2 regions of the Streptomyces sp. NPDC002004 genome follow, and region 2 is predicted to be linked to the other one. Evidence: riboswitches for the same ligand, from Rfam matches in the RefSeq annotation. Region 2 holds a riboswitch; the other holds the start of a gene.
What was found. Region 2 has a riboswitch for cobalamin ahead of ACWCP6_RS13290 (ribonucleoside-diphosphate reductase subunit alpha). Riboswitches for the same ligand answer to the same signal wherever they lie in the genome.
Positions count from the first base shown of each region.

Region 1: it holds a riboswitch for cobalamin, as region 2 does, so the genes downstream of both, metE (5-methyltetrahydropteroyltriglutamate--homocysteine S-methyltransferase) here and ACWCP6_RS13290 (ribonucleoside-diphosphate reductase subunit alpha) in region 2, are expected to answer to the same signal.

Region 1 covers NZ_JBSFDP010000026.1:87,033-91,518, reverse strand. The annotation lists tRNA gene ACWCP6_RS28335 (tRNA-Arg) at 364-425, opposite strand; gene ACWCP6_RS28330 (hypothetical protein) at 413-802, opposite strand; gene ACWCP6_RS28325 (CbtA family protein) at 946-1,704, opposite strand; gene ACWCP6_RS28320 (CbtB domain-containing protein) at 1,725-1,946, opposite strand; cobalamin riboswitch at 2,385-2,602, shown strand; gene metE (5-methyltetrahydropteroyltriglutamate--homocysteine S-methyltransferase) at 2,792-4,486, shown strand, end outside.
Region 2 covers NZ_JBSFDP010000006.1:262,508-266,993, forward strand. The annotation lists gene ACWCP6_RS13275 (DUF3311 domain-containing protein) at 56-310, shown strand; gene mctP (monocarboxylate uptake permease MctP) at 307-1,926, shown strand; gene ACWCP6_RS13285 (GNAT family N-acetyltransferase) at 2,003-2,512, shown strand; cobalamin riboswitch at 2,649-2,772, shown strand; gene ACWCP6_RS13290 (ribonucleoside-diphosphate reductase subunit alpha) at 2,908-4,486, shown strand, end outside.

The DNA.
Region 1 (4,486 bases), on a different contig from region 2:
GAGTGAAACGCAGCCTGCCCGTGTCCGAGGTGCCTGGCGTCCCGTCCAGGGGCTTCATCGTTTCCGGGTCTCATCACTGCGTGGTGGCCTGTCGGGTCGACAGGGCCAGGCTGAAGCTAGGACTCATCGGTCGCCGCTGAGGTTGCAGCGGTACCCGGCTCTGTGTCCGAGGCTCCGCGTCCTTGCCCGGAGTACGCGTTCGTTTTCAGGCTTGGCCTGCGGCGATGGACCAAGATCCCGTCCACGCCTCGTCCACAGACCGCGACATACGCCCGCTCCGAGCGGCACACGCTCGCACATACGCGAAGACGCCGACCGCAGCGTTTCCGCTGGTGACGGGGTCTTTGGGCACCTCATGCAGGGTGCCCCCGGCAGGATCCGAACCCGCGCACACGGCTCCGGAGGCCGTTCGCTATCCGCGCGGCGCCGAGGAAGAAGGCTCGACGCCGGAGTTCCGTCCGGCGACCGGGCGCCGATGACGGTCCAGCAGATCCGCCACCGCGCAGCGCAGACAGGCATGTGGGGCGTTCCCCGCCGGGCCGCCCGGGGTGCACGACGGGCCCCCGTCGGCCGCGGCTCCCCGCGGCCCGTCGCAGCCGTCCGGCGGGCGGCCGACGAGGGTCTCCAGTTCCCGCAGCAGTTCCTCGGTCCGCTTCACCTGGTGGGCGAGGACCCTGACCCGGGCGCTCTGACCGCCGATCTGCCGTCGGCTGGCGATCAGTTGCTCGTACTCCTCCGGGGTCAGGGCGACCGCCTCGCGGCCACCGAGCGTGATGCGGCGCGGCTGGGGATGTCTGGCCACTCGGGTCCTCCGCTCCTCGCCCCCGTCGTCCTGGCTGACCGGTCCGCCCGACGGGGCACGTCCGTCGTCCGGGTCCATCGGTGCCGGAAGAACGTGAGAGGGCCCCCGGATGGTTCCGCGGGCCCTCTGGTGCATCGGGTGGTTCAGCTCGAGGCGGCGACCGCCCGGCCGGATGCGGCCGATGCCGGCTGCGGGGACAGCAGACGCTGTGCCAGCTCGCCGAAGATCAGTCCGAACCCGCCCCACAGGGTGATCTGCATGGCGAGGGCGGAGAGGCGGAACCGCCACAGCAAAGTGGCGGGGAAGTCCTTCGGCACCTCGTTGATGACGGGCAGGAAGGCGTACGCCAGCCCGATCGCGAGGACGAAGCCGGCCACCGCGACGAGGGTGGCGTACCAGGTGCCCAACTGCGGCGCGAGCCGCTTGCCCAGGATCACGGCGGCGACCGCGAGGAGCACGCTGAGCAGCATCATCAGGAAGTACAGGGTGGTCCGCTTGCCGATGGTGCCGGGGTCGCCGACCGACGGCGGGTTGGCGGGGTACTTCAGGAACGGCACGACGTACACGGCGAGCAGTGCACAGCCGGACAGCAGCAGCGCGGTGGCCCGCGGTGAGAAGCGCCCGACACGGCCGAGCGCGAAACAGTAGGCGAGCGCGGCGATGCCGCCGAAGGCCACCCCGTAGACCAGGACGCCGGTGGCAAGGCCGGCGGTGGACTGCAGGGTGCGGGAGACGAGTTCGACCTCGTGCTCGTGCGCCGGGGCGTGGGCCTCTTCGAAGCCGATGGCGCTGTCGACGTTCGGTTCACCCAGGAAGTAGGCGACCAGGAGGGCGAGCACGCCGGCACCCAGGCCGGCGAGCATGCCCCGAACGAGCAGGTTTCTGACCGTTGCGGAGTTCATGGGTGTGCGGCTTCCCTACGTCAGTGGCAGGGGAAGCCGAGCAGGTGGCGGGCGTCGTGCACCCACTCGTGGACGTCCGCGCCGTTGAACACGGAGGTGGCGCCCTGCTCGGCGCCGACGAAGTACAGCAGGACCATCATCAGGATGCCGAAGAACGCCGCCCAGGGGGCGATCGCGCCGATCGGCAGCTTGGCGGGAAGAACGGGGGTGGTGGCAGTCGGCTGGGCGACGTGCTGCGCCATGGCAGGGCCTCCTCTGGGAGTTCGCGTCCCATCTCGGTGGTGCACAGAACGAGCGGGCAGCGGGTCTGACTCACGAGGCGCCCCGCCCGTCCGGGCGGTCCGTCTCGTTCACAGTGGCGCGACCGTGCCGGATTCCCACCGGCTTCCGCCATACCCCTCGTCGATATCGCACAGACCGTACCGCGTGTAGGCGACCCGGCCAAGACCGCACCATCTGGCGTGATCTTCATCTCCCGGGGGGGCGGTCCGGCCGTTGTGCCGTGCGGGGCCACCGCGCGGGGCGGCCGTGCTTCCCGCCGCTGCGGAAGCCGCCTGGGCCGGGGACCCGTCACGGGTGGCGCGGCACGCCGGGGGCGCTCGAGCCGTTCGCGGACGCGGCAGCCCATGCCCCGCGACCCACATGGCGGAATGCTCGCCCCGCAAGGCTGCACGGCCCCTAGGCTGGCCCGTGCAGCTGGTTCGCCCCGTCAGCCGGACGGGAGCGTCGCAAGAGGGAACCCGGTGGAAATCCGGGACTGCCCCGCAGCGGTGAGCGGGAACGACCGCCGTCATACGCACTGGGCCCCGCCGGGCCTGGGAAGCGACGGCCAGTAGGTGTCCTCCCCCATGAGGACGTGCCCGCGAGTCCGAAGACCTGCCCGCTGCCCGCGTACGGAAGGTCGTGCGCGGACATCCCGGTGACCTCGAGGGCAGGTCGGTGGCACCCCGGACCAGTCGTCCGGGGAGTACCTACCGGGCGGACGACGGTGCCGCGGCGCACGCAGTCGTACCGTCCGGTCGTCACCCCTTCGCGCTCTCGTCCCGTCGCCGGGATCTCAGGGATTCATCTCGCGAAGGAGATCTCCGTGACAACAGAACCGGCAGCCCGGGCCACCGTGTACGGCTACCCCCGCCAGGGGCGCAACCGGGAACTGAAGAAGTCGATCGAGGACTACTGGAAGGGCCGCGTCACCGCCGACGGCCTGCGGGCCACCGCCGCCGGACTGCGGCGGACCACCTGGCGGGAGCTGGCCGACGCCGGCGTCCACGAGGTGCCGACCGGCGACTTCTCGTACTACGACCATGTGCTGGACACCACCGTGATGGTCGGTGCGATCCCCGCACGCCACCGGGCCGTGGTCGACGCCGACCCGCTGTCCGGCTACTTCGCCATGGCGCGCGGCACCCAGGACGCGGCACCGCTGGAAATGACCAAGTGGTTCGACACCAACTACCACTATCTGGTGCCGGAGTTGGGTCCGAACACAGTCTTCGCGGCCGACTCGGCCAAGCAGGTCGCGGAGCTGAAGGAGGCCATCGGGCTCGGCCTCACCGCCCGACCGGTCCTCGTCGGGCCCGTCACCTACCTTCTGCTCGCCAAGCCCGCACCCGGTGTGGCCGCCGGCTTCGAGCCGCTGACCCTGCTCGACCGGCTGCTGCCGGTGTACGCCGAGGTGCTAGCGGACCTGCGTGCGGCGGGCGCCGAGTGGGTGCAGCTCGACGAACCGGCCCTCGTCGAGGACCGTACGCCCGCGGAGCTGAAGGCCGCCGAGCGCGCCTACCAGGCACTCGGCGCGCTCACGGACCGGCCGAAGCTGCTCGTCGCCTCCTACTTCGACCGGCTCGGCGAGGCCCTGCCCGTCCTGGCCAAGGCCCCGGTGGACGGGCTCGCCCTGGACTTCACGGAGGCCGCGTCCGCCAACCTCGACGCGCTCGCCGCCGTGGGCGGACTGCCCGGCAAGCGTTTGGTCGCCGGCGTCGTGAGCGGACGGAACATCTGGGTGGCCGACCTGGAGGCGTCGCTCGCCGCGCTCGGCACGCTGCTCGGCCTCGCCGACCGGGTCGACGTGGCCGCGTCCTGCTCGCTGCTCCACGTCCCGCTCGACGCGGCCGCGGAACGGCACATCGAACCGCAGGTCCTGCGCTGGCTCGCCTTCGCCCGCCAGAAGACCGCCGAGATCGTCACCCTCGCCAGGGGCCTCGCCCACGGCGCCGGAGCGATCGCCGCCGAACTCGCGGCCAACCGCGCCGATCTGGCGTCCCGTGCCGGGTCGCCCATCACCCGGGACCCCGCCGTGCGGGCCCGTACCGCCAGCGTCACCGAAGTCGACGCACACCGGTCCCAGCCGTATGCCGAAAGGGCCGTCGCCCAGCGCGCCCGCCTCGGGCTGCCGCTGCTGCCGACCACCACGATCGGCTCCTTCCCGCAGAGGGACGAACTGCGCACCGCGCGGGCGGACCTGCGTGCGGGCCGCATCGACCCGGCCGGCTACGAGGACCGCATCAAGGACGAGATCCGGGAGGTGGTCTCCTTCCAGGAGAAGACCGGGCTCGACGTCCTGGTGCACGGCGAGCCCGAACGCAACGACATGGTCCAGTACTTCGCCGAGCAGCTCACCGGCTACCTCGCCACCCGGCACGGCTGGGTCCAGTCCTACGGCACCCGCTACGTCCGTCCGCCGATCCTGGCCGGCGACATCTCGCGGCCGGAACCGATGACGGTGCGCTGGACGACGTACGCCCAGTCCCTCACCGGCCGCCCGGTCAAGGGCATGCTCACC
Region 2 (4,486 bases):
TACATTTCTCGCGCGTTAAAGAAAAATAAGCGATGCAAGGGGACGGAGCCGCTGTATGTCGGATACGCCTGAAGTCGGAAGACCCCTGGTCACGCCGGTGCGCGTGATCATCGCACTCTGCCTCGCCGCCCCGTTCGTGGCGATGCTCTGGGTCGGCTCCTACGCGAAGACGGACCCCGCCCTCATCGGGATCCCGTTCTTCTACTGGTACCAGATGCTGTGGGTGATCATCTCCACCGGACTGACCGTGCTCGCGTACCAGCTGTGGCGGCGTGACCAGCGCGCCCGCAAGGGAGGTGCCGAGAAGTGAAGGACGGTGTGAACGGCGTCGCACTCGGCGTCTTCGTGTTCTTCTTCCTGGCCGTCACGGTCATGGGATTCCTCGCCGCGCGCTGGCGCAGGGCCGACAGCGCCGCGAGCCTGGACGAATGGGGCCTGGGCGGGCGGTCGTTCGGGACCTGGATCACCTGGTTCCTGCTCGGCGGCGACCTGTACACGGCGTACACCTTCGTCGCCGTCCCTGCGGCCGTCTACGCGGCGGGCGCGGCCGGCTTCTTCGCCGTGCCGTACACGATCCTCGTCTACCCGCTCATCTTCACGTTCCTGCCGCGCCTGTGGTCGGTCTCGCACCGGCACGGTTATGTGACGACCTCGGACTTCGTCCGCGGGCGCTTCGGCTCCAAGGGACTGTCCCTCGCCGTCGCGGTCACCGGCATCCTCGCCACGATGCCCTACATCGCGCTCCAGCTCGTCGGCATCCAGGCCGTGCTGGACGTGATGGGCGTCGGCGGCGGCGACAGCACCTTCTGGCTCGTCAAGGACCTGCCGCTGCTCATCGCCTTCGGCGTGCTGGCCGCGTACACCTACTCGTCCGGACTCCGCGCTCCCGCGCTCATCGCGTTCGTCAAGGACACCCTGATCTACATCGTCATCGCCGTCGCGATCATCTACATCCCGATCAAGCTGGGCGGCTTCGACGACATCTTCGCCAAGGCCGGTCACGCCTTCGCCCAGACCAACCCCGCGACCGGCAAGCCGCGCGGGGCGCTCGCGCCGCCCGAGGCCGGGCAGTGGACGTACGCGACGCTCGCCCTGGGTTCGGCGCTGGCGCTGTTCATGTACCCGCACTCGATCACGGCGACGCTGTCCTCGCGCAGCCGTGAGGTGATCCGCCGCAACACCACGATCCTGCCGCTGTACTCGCTCATGCTGGGCCTGCTCGCGCTGCTCGGCTTCATGGCGATCGCGGCGGGCGTCAAGGTCACCAACGGCCAGCTCGCCATCCCGCAGCTGTTCGAGGACATGTTCCCCGACTGGTTCGCGGGCGTCGCCTTCGCCGCGATCGGCATCGGCGCACTGGTCCCCGCGGCCATCATGTCCATCGCAGCGGCGAACCTGTTCACGCGCAACATCTACAAGGACTTCATCAAGCCGGACGCGACGGCGGAACAGGAGACCAAGGTCTCCAAGCTCGTGTCGCTGCTGGTGAAGGTGGGTGCGCTGGTCTTCGTCCTGACCATGGACAAGACCGTGGCCATCAACTTCCAGCTGCTGGGCGGCATCTGGATCCTGCAGACCTTCCCGGCGCTGGTCGGCGGCCTGTTCACGCGGTGGTTCCACCGCTGGGCGCTGCTCGCCGGCTGGGCGGTCGGCATGGTGTACGGGACGTTCGCCGCGTACGGCGTCGCCTCGCCGACGCAGAAGCACTTCGGCGGCAGCGCGAAGGAGATCCCGGGCATCGGCGAGATCGGCTACATCGGTCTCACGGCCTTCGTGCTGAACGTCGCGGTGGCCGTCGTCCTCACCCTCGTCCTGAAGGCCGTGAAGGCCCCTGAGGGCGTCGACGAGACGTCCCCCGACGACTACACGGCGGACGCGGGCGACGCGGGCGTACAGCAGGAGATGCCGGCCGCCGCGGGCCACTGACCTCCACCCCGTCCAGGGCAGCGGGCCGCCGGACTTCCGGCGGCCCGCTGCCCTGTCCGTCGTGCACACTGCCCGCATGGACATCGTCATCAGACAAGCGGAAGCAGAGGAGTTCGCCGCACTCGGCGAGATCACCGCGCAGGCCTACCTCGGCGACGGGCTGCTCTCCTTCGGGGAGAGCGACGGGTACCTGGTGAACCTGCGCGATGTCGCGGGGCGGGCCGAGCACGCCGAGGTGCTGGCCGCCGTGGACGGCCTCGGCCGGGTCCTGGGCGGGGTGACCTTCGTCCCGTCGCCGGCAAGTCCGATGGCCGATCTGGCGCGCGAGGGCGAGAGCGAGATCCGGATGCTCGCGGTGGCGCGGGAGGCCCGCGGTGCGGGCGCCGGAGAGGCGCTGGTGCGCGCGTGCGTGGACCGGGCCCGGGCGGCCGGCCGCACCCGCGTGGTGCTCTCCACGCAGCGCGCCATGCACGCGGCCCACCGGCTCTACGAACGCCTCGGCTTCACCCGCGCCCCGGAGCGCGACTGGAACCCGATCCCGCACATCGACGACATCGACCTGCTCGTCTACGAGTTGGCGCTGTAGCGGCGCGAACACTCCCGGGAGCTTTCGGCTCCTCCCCCAAGCTCCCGGCTGCGCTCGAGCAGGGGGCACCCCCATACCCAGAGCCACCCTCACGACACAACATGTAGGGGTGCTCTGGCAACCCGGCACAAGATGTATGCTCTTGCTCGCTGTCGCTGCAGGGGAATCCGGTGCCAATCCGGAACTGTCCCGCAACGGTGAGCGGGCGCGCACGCGCGTGTCCGTGCAGTCCGAGGACCTGCCGACGGCGCACCCGGTCCGTCCGTTCCGGGTGCCGTTGACGTCCGGGCTCCGTGGAGTGGGCCGGTGGACGCGTGCCCGTACCGCTCCCGCGTGTGCGCCGGTGTGCCCCGCTGCCCTCCCGAGGCCCATGAGCCCAGCGAGGGAGAGCTCACGTGACCATCGCGCCTGCCGATCCGGCTTCAGCGAGTCATGCCCAGGCGGAAGCCGTCCAGCCCCAGGCCGACGGACCCGGGACCGCGCTGCTGCGGACCCTGACCGACCTCACCGCCGACCTCCCCGACGCCGACCCCGGCCGGGTGGCCGCCGCCGCGCTGCGCGGCCGTTCCGCCGCCGCCGACGAGACGGAGCTGCGCGAGCTGGCGACCGAGGCGGCCGCGGGGCTCATCTCCGAGGACCCGGCTTACTCGCGGCTCGCGGCCCGGCTGCTGACCATCAGCATCGCCGCCGAGGCGGCCTCGCAGGGCGTGCGTTCGTTCTCCGACTCGGTCGCCGTCGGCCACCGCGAGGGCCTGATCGCGGACCGCACCGCCGACTTCGTCACGATGCACGCGGCGCGCCTGGACGCGCTCGTGGACACCGCGGGGGACGACCGCTTCGGCTACTTCGGCCTGCGCACCCTGCACAGCCGTTACCTGCTGCGGCACCCCATCACACGGCGCGTCGTCGAGACGCCGCAGCACTTCATGCTGCGCGTGGCGGCCGGGCTCGCCGAGGACGACAGCACCCGTTCGGTGGACGAGGTCGCCGCCCTGTACGGCCTGATGAGCCGTCTGGACTACCTCCCCTCCTCGCCCACGCTCTTCAACTCCGGTACGCGCCACCCGCAGATGTCGTCCTGCTATCTGCTGGACTCGCCGCTGGACGAGCTGGACTCCATCTACGACCGCTACCACCAGGTGGCGCGGCTGTCGAAGCACGCCGGCGGCATCGGCCTGTCGTACTCGCGCATCCGTTCCCGCGGCTCCCTCATCCGCGGCACGAACGGACACTCCAACGGCATCGTGCCGTTCCTGAAGACCCTCGACGCCTCGGTCGCCGCCGTGAACCAGGGCGGACGCCGCAAGGGCGCCGCCGCGGTCTACCTGGAGACCTGGCACTCCGACATCGAGGAGTTCCTGGAGCTGCGCGACAACACGGGCGAGGACGCCCGTCGTACGCACAACCTCAACCTCGCGCACTGGATCCCCGACGAGTTCATGCGCCGGGTGGCGGCCGACCAGGACTGGTCGCTGTTCTCGCCGGCCGACGTGCCCGAGCTGGTCGACCTGTGGGGCGACGAGTTCGACGCCGCGTACCGCAAGGCCGAAGCGGCGGGCCTGGCGAAGAAGACGATCCCCGCCCGGGACCTGTACGGCCGCATGATGCGCACCCTCGCGCAGACCGGCAACGGCTGGATGACGTTCAAGGACGCCGCCAACCGCACGGCCAACCAGACCGCCCTGCCCGGCCACACCGTCCACTCCTCGAACCTGTGCACCGAGATCCTGGAGGTCACGGACGACGGCGAGACGGCCGTGTGCAACCTGGGTTCGGTGAACCTCGGCGCGTTCGTGCGCGACGGCGACATCGACTGGGAGCGGCTGGACGAGACCGTCCGTACCGCGGTGACCTTCCTCGACCGGGTCGTCGACATCAACTTCTACCCGACCGAGCAGGCGGGGCGCTCCAACGCCAAGTGGCGGCCGGTGGGCCTCGGTGCGATGGGCCTGCAGGACGTGTTCTTCAAGCTGC